One region of the Burkholderia seminalis genome, then DNA from elsewhere that is predicted to be linked to it. Evidence: predicted binding sites of a transcription regulator. Region 1 holds the regulator's gene; each other region holds the start of a gene.

The links. Region 1 encodes FliA, which starts transcription of late flagellar genes. Its sites were predicted from a motif close to CTAAAGTTTNNNNNNNNNNNGCCGNTA; they were not measured.
Region 2: flgK (flagellar hook-associated protein FlgK) is a predicted target of FliA. The motif match lies at 3,098-3,124, and genes of this name have one in related genera.
Region 3: fliS (flagellar export chaperone FliS) is a predicted target of FliA. The motif match lies at 1,391-1,417, and genes of this name have one in related genera.

The regions. Positions count from the first base shown of each region.
Region 1 is NZ_CP013398.1:239,433-243,524, reverse strand. Features, by position in the region: gene ahcY (adenosylhomocysteinase) at 1-432, opposite strand, end outside; S-adenosyl-L-homocysteine riboswitch at 465-589, opposite strand; gene WJ12_RS01015 (RNA polymerase sigma factor FliA) at 691-1,425, opposite strand; gene WJ12_RS01010 (nucleotide-binding protein) at 1,448-2,266, opposite strand; gene flhF (flagellar biosynthesis protein FlhF) at 2,259-4,040, opposite strand; gene flhA (flagellar biosynthesis protein FlhA) at 4,037-4,092, opposite strand, start outside.
Region 2 is NZ_CP013398.1:3,341,569-3,345,660, forward strand. Features, by position in the region: gene flgL (flagellar hook-associated protein FlgL) at 1-1,036, opposite strand, end outside; gene flgK (flagellar hook-associated protein FlgK) at 1,059-3,041, opposite strand; gene WJ12_RS15120 (flagellar brake protein) at 3,237-3,992, opposite strand.
Region 3 is NZ_CP013398.1:3,392,256-3,396,347, forward strand. Features, by position in the region: gene fliK (flagellar hook-length control protein FliK) at 1-451, opposite strand, end outside; gene WJ12_RS15360 (flagellar protein FliT) at 553-885, opposite strand; gene fliS (flagellar export chaperone FliS) at 882-1,316, opposite strand; gene fliE (flagellar hook-basal body complex protein FliE) at 1,477-1,821, opposite strand; gene fliF (flagellar basal-body MS-ring/collar protein FliF) at 2,070-3,833, shown strand; gene fliG (flagellar motor switch protein FliG) at 3,823-4,092, shown strand, end outside.

The sequences.
Region 1 (4,092 bases):
CAGCGTTGCGTCGCCGCCGTCGTCCAGGATCATGTTCGCGAATTCGCCGTTCGGCCATTCGAAGATGCGGTGCGAGAACTCCCAGTATTCGTCGAGCGACTCGCCCTTGAACGCGAACACCGGCGTGCCGGCTTCGACGATCGCGGCCGCGGCGTGATCCTGCGTCGAGAAGATGTTGCACGAGGCCCAGCGGACGTCCGCGCCGAGCGCCTTCAGCGTCTCGATCAGCACGCCCGTCTGGATCGTCATGTGCAGCGAACCGGCGATGCGCGCGCCCTTCAGCGGCTGCTGCGCCTTGTATTCGTCGCGGATCTGCACGAGGCCCGGCATTTCGGTCTCGGCGATGTTGAGTTCCTTGCGGCCCCAGCCGGCCAGTGCCATGTCGGCGACGACGTAATCGTGGGAAGCCTTGGAATCGATAATGGCGTTCATCACGCCCTCCTTTCTAAAAAAGTTCTAGATTGGTGACGTGAGCGCCGTTCAGGAAGCGGGGCCGGCGCGACGATCGCTGAACGCGCCGCACGGCTGCTTGGTGAAGCCTTCCGAGCCTGGCGGACACGGATGGTCCGTCGCAACGCTCCTCGGAAAACGGAGGGGATTGTAGCAAATCGGCGCGCAAAATGCGCGAGCACCGCGACGCAAGCACGGCACAAGCGCGCGGCGTCGGCGCGCGTGGCCGCCCTGACAGGGTCAGGACTCCGCGCCGACCCAGGCCTGTTCGCGCAGCCGCGCGCGCAGGCGCGCGACGGCCTGGCTGTGCAGCTGGCACACGCGCGACTCGCTCACTTCGAGCACCGCGCCGATCTCGCGCAGATTCAGACCCCGTTCGTAGTACAGCGACATCAGCAGCTTCTCGCGCTCCGGCAGCCGCTCGATCGCCTCGACGAGCGCCTCGCGCAGGTGCTCGTCGAGCAGCGCCGACAGCGGATCGGCGTGATCGACGCGATAGCGGTCGAGAAACGGCTCGTCGTCGGCCGCGCGGTCGAAATCCTCGTAGTAGATGAGCTGGCTGCCGTGCAGGTCCTGCAGCATCCCCTGGTATTCGTCGAGCGGCATCTTCAGGTGCTCGGCGATCTCGGTCTCGCTCGCCGAGCGGCCGAGATGCTGCTCGACCTGGTGCACCGCGTGCTCGACCTCGCGCGACGTCTTGCGCAGGCTGCGCGGCAGCCAGTCGTTGCTGCGCAGCTCGTCGAGCATCGCGCCGCGGATGCGCTGCGTCGCGTAGGTCTCGAACTGCGCGCCCTGGTCTTCCTTGTAGCGGCCGGCCGCGTCCATCAGGCCGATCATGCCGGCCTGGATCAGATCGTCGAGGTCGACGCTCGCCGGCATCTTCGCGACGAGCTGCAGCCCGAGGCGACGCACGAGCGGCGCATATTGCGCGAGCACGTCGGCCTGGGACATCTTTCCTTGAGCGTTGTACATCATGGCTCTCTCCTTCCGGTGGCGCTCACGCGGCGTGTGCCGCGCCGGCCTCATACGACGGCTTGCCGCCCGCGTGGACCGCGCGCCCCGTGCCCGGCCGCGGGCGCATCGGCCAGTACAGCAGGTCGGCGGCAATCTGCCGGTAGTCGCGCGCAGCCGGCGACGACGGGAACGCATCGACCACCGCGTGCATCAGTTCGCGCGCATGCTCGACGAGCGGATCGGCGCTCACGCAGCCCGCGTCGGCGATCGACACGGTCAGGTAGCGGCTCGCGACGCCCGCGAGGTTGTCGAAGGCCGTCTTCGCGTCCGCGTGGCTGCCGACGTGATTGGTCAGCACGCGGAACTGCGCGAACGCGTGCGCGAAATGCAGCCGCTTCATGCATGCGTACGCCTCGGTGATCGCCTGCGCGGCGACCCGCGTGACGACCAGCACGTCGTGGGCCTCGCGGGCGAGCGCCGAGAACGAACCGTCGGCGCCGAGCTGCGCGTCGACCAGCACGATGTCGGCCGGGCCGTCGATGAAATCGCTCAACTGCGCGTCGCTGTAGCCGGCACGCGCGAGCCGCGCGGCCGCGCACAGGCCGAAGCCGGCGGCCACCCGCGTGCGTTCGCCGTCGCGCAGCCACGCGCCCGCCAGGGTCGCGCTGGCCGAATGCACGTCGGCGCGTTCGTCGACGACGAGCACGTCCTTGCCGAGCGACGCAAGCGCCGTCGCCAGATTCACGATGGCGGACGTGCAGCCCACCCCCGTCGGCCCGCCCGTCACCGCGACGATGCGCGACGCGCGCCCGGCCAGCAGGCGCCGCAGCCCTTCGGCCTGGTCGATGATCCGTTTATCCAAATCGCACCTCGTGCAGCTCGGCGGTGGAACGTGCGGTCAGTGCGGAAAGCAGCGTCGGCATGTCCTCGTCTTGCGGCACGAAGGGGGAGCCGTCGCGCGGCACACAGAACGCGCTCTTCAGCAGGAATTTGGTCGAGGCGACGTACAGGTTCTCCGGCACCTTCTGGCCGGTCGACACGTAGTGGACCGGCAGCTTGTAGCGGATCACCGTGTCGAGCACGCCGCCGAGGTGGGTCGCCTCGTCGAGCTTCGTGAGGATGCAGCCGGCGAGATCGGAGGATGCCGCGTGCGGATGCTCGCCCGCGCTGCGGTATGCCTGCACGACTTCGTTGAGCGTGTCGCCGTGGCTCGTCGCGTTGAGCAGCAGCAAGCGCTGCACCGGCGCGTTCGCGCCGTGCAGCATCGCGATCTGGTCGGACACCGCGCGGTCGCGCTGGCTCATGCCGATCGTGTCGATCAGCACGATGTGCTTGTTGCGCAGCTCGGACAGCGCGAGCGCGAGATCGCCCGCATCCTTCACCGCGTGCACCGGCACGCCGAGGATCTTGCCGAAGATGCGCAACTGCTCGTGGCCGCCGATCCGGTAGCTGTCGGTGGTCAGCAGCGCGACCTTGCTCGCGCCGAAGCGCATCACGCAGCGCGCGGCCAGCTTCGCGGTGGTGGTCGTCTTGCCGACGCCCGTCGGCCCCATCAGCGCGAACACGCCGCCGCGCTCCATCAGCGCATCCTCGCTGTCGAGCACCGGCAGGTTCGACGCGAGCACCGACTGCGCCCATTCGGCGGCCTGTTCGAAGGTCTGCGTGCCGTCGCCGGACGGCAGGTTGTCGACCAGCATCCGCACGAGCTGCGCGGAGAAACCGGCCGCGAACAGGTGCTTCGTCAGCGCGCCGTGCACGGCGCTGCGACGCTGGCGGTCGTGCCACTTCAGGCTGTCGAACTGCTCTTCCATCATCCCGCGCAGTTCGCCGAGTTCCTGCATCACCGTGTCGTTGACGATCCGCTCGATGCGCGACTTCACCGCGTCGGCCACCGCGGCGGCCGTGTCGGCGGACAGGCGCGCGCGCTCGGCCGTCTTTGCCGCGTGCGCGGCGCCCGTGTCGGGCGCGCGGGAGGCGGCCGGCATCCGGCGCTCGGCGTCGCGCACGATGTCGCGCGCCCAGTCGGGCGGCGTCGCGCGCGCGGCGGCCTGCGGCGCGGGTGCGCTCGCGGGCGGCGTGGCCGGCGCCTGCGCGCGTGCGATCAGCGCGTCGCGCTGCTGCGTCAGGCGCTTCGCGTGCTCGACCAGCCAGGGGGCAGGTTCGGCCGCGCCGGCGGCCGGGGTGTCGGCGGCGATGCCGGCGGCGGACGTGGCGATCGGCGGCGAGGCCGCAGCCGGCGGCATGGCCGGCGCATCCGCATCGAGCGCCGACGCGTGCGCGTCCGGCTCCTCCGCGTCGGCGCTCGCGCCGAACACGGACGAGAACACGTCCGGCAGCCCGCCTTCGCCGGCGGCATAAGGATTCATGACCGGGCGCGCCGGTACCGCGCCCGGGCGCGACACGATGCCCGGCACGGCGGCGGCCGGCACGGATTCCGGCAGGCGCGGCGTGGCGAGGCGCGAGCGGGCGGCCGGCGGCGTCACCGCGGCCAGGTCCGAATCGGCGAGTGCAACGATTTCGACGCTGCCGTCATCGAGCGTGCGGTTCGACAGCACGACCGCGTCGGCGCCGAGCGCCTCGCGCACGAGACGAAGTGCGTCGCGGCTCGTTGCGCCGGTGAATTTGCGAATGTTCAAGCGGAACCCCCGATGACGTTAACGACCTTGATCGTGCGTGTGTCCGGCACTT
Region 2 (4,092 bases), 400 kb from region 1:
CGACCGATGCCTGGATCGTCGTGACGTTGCGCATCGTGTTGCCGAGCTTGGTCGAGCCGGTCATCAGCGCGTTCTTCAGCGCCGCGCCCGCCACCGCATTCGCCGTCACGGGCGTCTTCAGCGCCGAGATCATCGCGTCGAGCGTCGAGAACACGTCGGAGCCGCCGCTCGCCTGCGGCGCGGGCGAGACCGCGAACGTGTCGCCGGCGGCCGGCGTGCCCGATACGGCCACCGTCATCCCGCCGCCGAGCGAGATCGCCGAGCCCGCCGAATAGGCCTGCGCCGGCGTGGTGGTCGGCGGGCTGGCCGAATTGTCGGTCACCGTGTAGGTCGGCGCGGCGGCCGTGCCGCCGAACGTGATCGAGAACTGATGGCCGTTCGTCGCGATCGACGGGTTCGTCACCGTGACCGCGCCGATCGTGCCGGTGCCCGTGTTGCCCGCGCCGGCCGACGGCACCGGCGAGCTGCCGATCGCCGGCACCGACATGAAGACGGCCGCGCCCGTGTCGCCCTGCGCCACGGTGCTCGAATCGGCGATCTGCACCTGGCGCGTCCCCGTGTCGCCGACATAGGTGACGCTGCCGCTCGGCGTCGTCGAAAACGGCGCCGCCGAATTCTTCGTGCCGGCGAACAGGTAGTTGCCCGCGCCGTCGTTGGTGTTCGCGAGCGTCATCAACTGGTCGCGGTAACCCTGCAGCTGCGTCGCGAGCGCCGAGCGGTCGCTGTCGGACAACGAACCGTCGCCGGCGCGCACGAGCAGCGTCTGCGCGCTCGTCAGCACGCTGCTCACGCTCTGCAGCGTCTGGTCCTCGGCCTGCAGCGACGCGAGCGCGGTGTTCTGGTTGGTCGCGTACTGCGACAGCGTCGCCGACGTCATCGACAGCTGCACGGCCTGCGCCGCGCCGGCCGGGTTGTCGGCCGCCGTCTGCAGGCTCACGCCGCTCGAGATCTGCTGATACAGCTGCGCGAGCTGGGCCTGCTGATCGTTCATTTGGGAAACGTTCAGCTGGAAGAACTGGGCGCTGGAAATCCGCATCGCTTCTATTCCTCGAATCCGGTCAGTTGAACAGGCCGAGCACGGTCTGGAACAGCGTCGCCGCCGTCTGGATCACCTTCGCGTTCGCCTGGTAGAGCTGCTGGTACTGCATCAGGTTGGCCGCTTCCTCGTTCTGATTCACGCCCGACACCGACTGCTGCGCCTCGGTGATCTGGCCGATCAGCCCGGTCTGCGCGGCGCTCGACGATTTCAGCTGGGTCGTCGTGTTGCCGATGCCGTTCACGTAGCTCGCATACGCGCCCGTGAGCGTCGTCGTGCCGTTGCCGAGCGCCTTCGCGTTGACCAGCTTCGACAGCGCGAGCGCGTTGGAGCCGTCGCTGGTGCCGCCCGCGTACGGCCCGATCGTGAACGAGTCGCCGGTCGCCGGTGCGCCGGACAGCGTGACGCTCACGCCGTTGAGCGCGCCCGCGGCCGTCCCCGACATCGTCAGCGTCGCGCCGGCCGCCGGGTCGTACGGCACGGTGTCCGTCGGGTTGTTGATCGTGACCGACGTCGGCGGCGTGGTGCCGATCGTCACCGTGGTGCCGACCGGGAAGCCCGTCAGCGTCTTCGCCGTCGCGTCGTAGGTCAGCTTGGTCGTCGGCACCTGGTAGCCCGCGGTCACGCCGCCGAGCGTGATCTTGCCGGTGCCGGTGTTGGTGCTCGCCGCCGACGTGACGGCCGGCGACGCGGCCGCGATCGCCGACGCGCTCGTCGTCGCGAGGCCGAAGCCGTTCAACGCGCCGCGCGTCGGCAGCACGGTGAACTTGTCGCCGGCGTTCATCGTGCCGGACGGGGTCGAGAAATTCAGCCCGCCGAGCGAGACCGGCATCGGCCCCGCCTTCTGGTCGACCACCGCGCCGCTCGCGCGGTCGGTCAGCGTGTAGTTCGTGCCGTCGAACGAGAGCGTGTAGTCGCTCGTCGTCGGCTGCGACGCGTTCGCGAACGATACGGACAACGACGCGTTGCCGGTATTGCCCTGGTTCGAGTACACGGTCGGCGACGGCATCGTGAACAGGTTGCCGCCCGGGTTGCCCGACAGGTCGATGCCGAGCGCGTTCTGCGCGTTGACCTGCGCGGCGAAGCTGGTCGCGATCGCGCCGAGCTGGGCCTGCGCGGGATCGAGCGTCTGGCTGCGGAACGCGAGCAGGCCGCCGAGCGTGCCGCCCGACAGCGACGAATCGGGCAACGCCTGGTTCGGCCCCTGCGGGTTCGCGCCGGCGATCCCCTGCGACACGACGGTCAGCTCGCTCGGATCGGACGACGACGTGACGGCCGCGAGCTGGTAGCTCTTGTCGGCGACGACGAGCGGCTGGCCGCCCGACAGGAACACGCTGTAGCCGCTGTCGTTGCGCACGACCTGGATGCCGGCGAGGCCCGACAGGTTCGACACCGCGAGGTCGCGCTGGTCCATCAACTGGTTCGGCGGCTGCCCCTGGCTGCTCGCCGCCGCGATCTGCTGGTTCAGCTGCGCGATCTGCGCGGTGTACGTGTTGATCTGCGACACGGTGCTGGTGAGCTGCGTGTTCACGCTCTGGCGCAGCGCGTCGTACTGCTGGCCGGCCGCGTTGATCTGGTTGGCCAGCGTCTGCGCGTTGCTGATCGCGGTCTGGCGCACCGACGGGTCGGACGCGTTGTTCGCGACGTTCTGCAGCCCGGTGAAGTAGCTCGTGATCCCGGTCGAGATCCCCGCCGTCGGGCTGCCGATGTAGTTGTTCAGCTGCGCGACGAGCGTGTACCACGTCGACAGCGCGCCGCCCTGCGTCTGCGCGGTGTTCAGCTGGTCGCTCAGGTACTGGCTGTACTGGCGCTGCACGGTGACGGTGCTCACGCCTTGCGGCATGTAGCCGCTGCCCGTGTACTGGCCGCTCGTTTCGGCATAGACCGGCCGCTCGACCGAATAGCCGGGCGTCGCGGCGTTGCTGATGTTGTTGCCGGTCGTCGTGAGGCCCCAGAGCGCGGCATTCAGGCCGCTGACGCCGAGGTTCATGAGTGTGTTGGACATGCGCGATCCTGATGAGCCGGCCGCGCTGCGGCCGCCGGGTTGCGTGACTCCCGGTATAACGGCCGCCGATCGAAAAAATTGAGGAAAAAATGCACGCGCGACGCGCGCGTGCGCGTCGCCGGTCGAAGCGTCCGGCGGGCAGGGCCGGCGGCGGGTCGCGGGGCGCGCCGGGCAAGGCCGGCGGCCGCGGGCGCGTCAGGCCCGCGCGAGCGAGCGGCGCTTCATTTCGAGCTGCGTGATCAGCCGTTGCAGCGTGTTTTCCGCGCTGCCCGGCAGCGACATGTAGCGAAAGCCGAGCTGGTAGCGCCGCGACCCGTTCGGCATCTGCGTCGAGCGCTGCGACACCAGCTGCAGGTCGAGCGACAGCTTGCCGTGGCCGGTCAGCTCGAGCTCGACGTCCGGCAGCAGCGTGCCGACCTCGAGCGCCTCGACGCGTTCGTCGGCCGTGCGCAGCCCCACGCCGCCGAGCGACAGGTTATGCACCTCGAACAGGAAGCTCTCGCCGTCCGGCAGCTTGCCGCGGCACAGGAACGGATCGACGATCGGCGCGTCGACGCGGAAATATTCGCGGCGCTGGATGCAGACCAGCACGTCGGGGAAATCGGCGACGAACGCGGGCAGCCCCTCGAAGCGCGTCTCGCGCGGCGTGCCCGTGGTGAATTCGACGCGCACGCCTTCCGGCGAGGCCGCGAACGTGCAATGCGACGCGCCGAGGATGCCGGCGTTCTGCTCGGACAGCGCACCCCAGTCGAACGTGAACGTCCGCGCACCGACGTCGACCTCGAGCAGGCGCGTGACGAGCTGGCCGCCCGGGTACTGGACGGTCAGGAAATCGCCGCGGTTCACGAGGTTGCGCAGCTGCACGCCGATTTCCAGCGGATTGCGGCGGGCATAGTCGGGCCCGGAGTGGCCTGCATCCAGGCTGGGGTCCGTCGACGTTTCGATATTCATGGCTAGCCGGTCTTTCTTGTCATGAGCGCCCGGACAACCGGTGCGCAGTAAAACCGGGCCAGATCACGAGCCCGGTCACAGGTCTCTCACACTTAGCGGC
Region 3 (4,092 bases), 350 kb from region 1:
TCACGGCCTGCGCGAGCGCCGCGCACAGCGCGGCGACCGGCAGCGGCGCGGCCGCTTCACGGGCGGCCGCGGCGGACGATGCCGCCGCGGAGGCCGGCGTGGATGCAGCCGACGCGGGGGCCGCGGCAACGGGCGCCGGCACGGCCGGATCGGTCAGCAGCACGGCGGGATCGGCCAGCAGCGGCGTGCGGCCGGCAATCGCGGGCGTCGCATCGCCGCCCGCGCGTGAAATCGCGTCGAGCACGCGCCCGACGTCGGACAGCGCGGTCTGCGTGGAGGCCGGCGGCGCGGCCGGCGGGCTGCCGGCCGGCGGCGACGACGGCGCACCGCTGCCCGGCGTGCCGACCTGCGCGGTCGCGCCGCCGCCGGCGGATGCCGATACGGTGTCGGTCAGCAGGCTGTCGAGGCGGCTTGCCAGCAGCGCGGCCGCAACGGAGTCGATACCGGTCATGATCGGAGCCTGCTCACCTCAGCCACTTCGTTGCGAATCCGGGCACGGCACGCCGGTGCCATCCGCGGGTACGGCGCGCCGGCCTCTCCCGTCGACGGGCCCTAGCCGCGCGCGCGATAGAGATCGGTCAATACCTGGGTCGAGCGCCGCGCCTCGAACAGCGCGGACAGCCGCGCGACGTCCGGGCTCGCGAGATCGCGGATCGCCGCGTCGTCGGCCAGGATGCGGCGGATCAGGTCGAGCTTGCGGCCGAGATCCGATTCGTCGAGCGCGACGCCCGGATCGGCTTCCTTCAGCCCGTCGACAAGCTGCATGAATTCGGCCTGCAACCCCGGCAACGCGCTCCAGTCGGCGCCGCGGGCGGCGCACAGCATGCGCCCCGACACGGCGGCGAGCGCCTCGTAACGTGCGAAGTATTCGGCCTTGTGATTCATCGTGATGCTTCCGCTGCCTGTTGCGCGGCCATCCGCGCGACTTCCGGGGCGATGCCCGTCCAAGCTTCCTCGAGCGTCGCGAGCAGCCCGTCGACCTCGACCAGCATCGCGTCGCTCGCCTGCGCGTTCGCGTCGAGCAGGCGCCGGCCGATATACGCATACAGCGCGCCCAGCCGGTCCGCGATCTCGCCGCCCGCGTCGTGGTTCAACGATGCCTGCAGGCCGCTCTCGACGATCCGGATCGCCTTGCCGATCGCGTCGCCGCGCGCGGGCACGTTGCCCTGCTGCAAATGCATGCGCGCCAGCGCGATCGCTTGCCGCGCGCCCTGGTACAGCATCGCGATCAGCCGGTGCGGGGAGGCGCCCATCACCCCCGTCTCGACGCCGACACGCGCGTATGCACTGGCTCCAGCGTGCCCTGGGGAAAACATGCGCTTCTCCTTGTCTTGCCTTGGCTATACGGTCGCCGCCGCCGTGCATCGCACGGCGCGGCCTTCTCCGGAGTTATCGGAAGGGATTTGAAAACCTTTAGGCGCAAGCGGCGGCCGCCGGCTCGGGAAGCCGGCCCGCCGGCCCCGCCCGGCACGCCCGTCACACCGACATCTGCATGATGTCGTTGTAGGCGCTCACGAGCTTGTTGCGGACCTGGAGTCCGAACTGGAAGCCGATGTTGGCTTTCTGCATGTCGACCATCACGTCGTTCAGCGATACGTTCGGCGCGCCGACCTCGAACGCCTTCGCCTCGCCGAGCGCGTGCTGCTGGTCGCCGCTGATCTTGTCGAGCGACGCCTTCATCGCGCTCGCGAACGTGCTGGCCGTCGCCGCGCCCGAGCCGGCAAGCGCCGCCGTCGGGCTCGCGACGCCGCCGGACGCCTGCGCGGCCATCGACTGCATCTGTTGCAACACCGAACCGATTCCGCTGACGTTCGCAGTCATGCTGTCCCCAGACTTAGAGAAGAGACCCGGACGCACCGGGCGTTCCGCCGGCGCCGCACCACGCGCACCATGCCGGATCGCAAAAAAGGATAGCAGCGCGCCGCCTGTCAAAGCCGAGAAAGTACGGGGGAAACCCCGCTCTTTTCGGTCGATCGGAGTGCGCGTCGGATCCCGATAATCGCATCGTGTCATTGTCCGCCCGCTCGTCCGAGCGGGCTCAGTGGTCCCGCTCCGGAGAAACTCGACGCATGGATTCGCAGGCCAACTCGCTGATCAACCCCGACGCCCGCGCGGGCCTCGCCAGCCCGGCGCCCGGCGCCGCCGCGGCCGCCGCGCTGCCGGGCGCGGGCGTCGCCGGCGCTGACTTCGGGCTGGGCGGCTTCGCGGAACGCATTCCCGGCATCTCGCGGATGAAGGGCAACCCGAAGCTGCCGTTCCTGATCGCCGTCGCGTTCGCGATCGCCGCGATCACCGCGCTCGTGCTGTGGAGCCGCGCGCCCGACTACCGCGTGCTGTACAGCAACCTGTCGGACCGCGACGGCGGCGCGATCATTGCCGCGCTCCAGCAGGCAAACGTTCCCTACAAGTTCGCCGACGCCGGCGGCGCGATCCTCGTGCCGTCGAACCAGGTGCACGAAACGCGCCTGAAGCTCGCCGCGATGGGCCTGCCGAAGGGCGGCTCGGTCGGCTTCGAGCTGATGGACAACCAGAAATTCGGCATCAGCCAGTTCGCCGAGCAGATCAATTACCAGCGCGCGCTCGAAGGCGAGCTGCAGCGCACCATCGAATCGATCAACGCCGTGCGCAGCGCGCGCGTGCATCTCGCGATCCCGAAGCCGTCGGTCTTCGTGCGCGACAAGGAAGCGCCGAGCGCGTCCGTGTTCGTCGACCTCTACCCGGGCCGCGTGCTCGACGAGGGACAGGTCCAGGCGATCACGCGGATGGTGTCGTCCGGCGTGCCCGACATGCCCGCGAAGAACGTGACGATCGTCGACCAGGACGGCAACCTGCTGACCCAGACCGCGTCCGCCTCCGGCCTCGACGCGAGCCAGCTCAAGTACGTGCAGCAGGTCGAGCGCAACACGCAGAAGCGCATCGACGCGATCCTCGCGCCGATCTTCGGCGCCGGCAACGCGCGCTCGCAGGTCAGCGCGGACCTCGATTTCTCGAAGGTCGAGCAGACGTCCGAAAGCTACGGCCCGAACGGCAATCCGCAGCAATCGGCGATCCGCAGCCAGCAGACCAGCAGCTCGACCGAACTCGCGCAGGGCGGCGCCTCCGGCGTGCCGGGCGCGCTGTCGAACACGCCGCCGCAGCCGGCGTCCGCGCCGGTCGTCGCCGGCAACGGCCAGAACGCGCCGCAGACGACGCCGGTCAGCGACCGCAAGGACCAGACGACCAACTACGAACTCGACAAGACGATCCGTCACCTCGAGCAGCCGATGGGCAGCGTGAAGCGGCTGTCGGTCGCGGTCGTCGTCAACTACCAGCCGGTCGCCGACGCGAAGGGCCACGTGACGATGCAGCCGCTGCCGCCCGCGAAGCTCGCGCAGGTCGAGCAGCTCGTGAAGGACGCGATGGGCTACGACGAGAAGCGCGGCGACTCGGTGAACGTCGTGAACAGCGCGTTCTCGACCGCGAGCGACCCGTACGCCGACCTGCCGTGGTGGCGCCAGCCCGACATGATCGCGATGGCGAAGGAAGCCGCGAAGTGGCTCGGCATCGCGGCGGCCGCGGCGGCGCTCTACTTCATGTTCGTGCGCCCGGCGATGCGCCGCGCGTTCCCGCCGCCCGAGCCGGCCGCGCCGGCGCTCGCGGCGCCGGAGGATCCGGTCGCGCTCGACGGCTTGCCCGCGCCGGCCAAGACGGAGGAGCCCGACACGATGCTGCTCGGCTTCGAAACCGAGAAGAACCGCTACGAACGCAACCTCGACTACGCGCGCACGATCGCCCGCCAGGATCCGAAGATCGTCGCCACCGTCGTGAAGAACTGGGTGTCCGATGAACGCTGAAGGCTTGACCAAGAGCGCGCTGCTGCTGATGTCGATCGGCGAGGAAGAGGCCGCGCAGGTATTCAAGTTCCTCGCGCCGCGCGAGGTCCAGAAGATCGGCGCCGCGATGGCCGCGCTGAAGAACGTCACGCGCGAGCAGGTCGAGGACGTGCTGCAGGAGTTCGCGAAGGAAGCCGAGCAGCACACCGCGCTGTCGCTCGATTCGAGCGACTACATCCGCTCGGTGCTGACGAAGGCGCTCGGCGAGGACAAGGCCGGC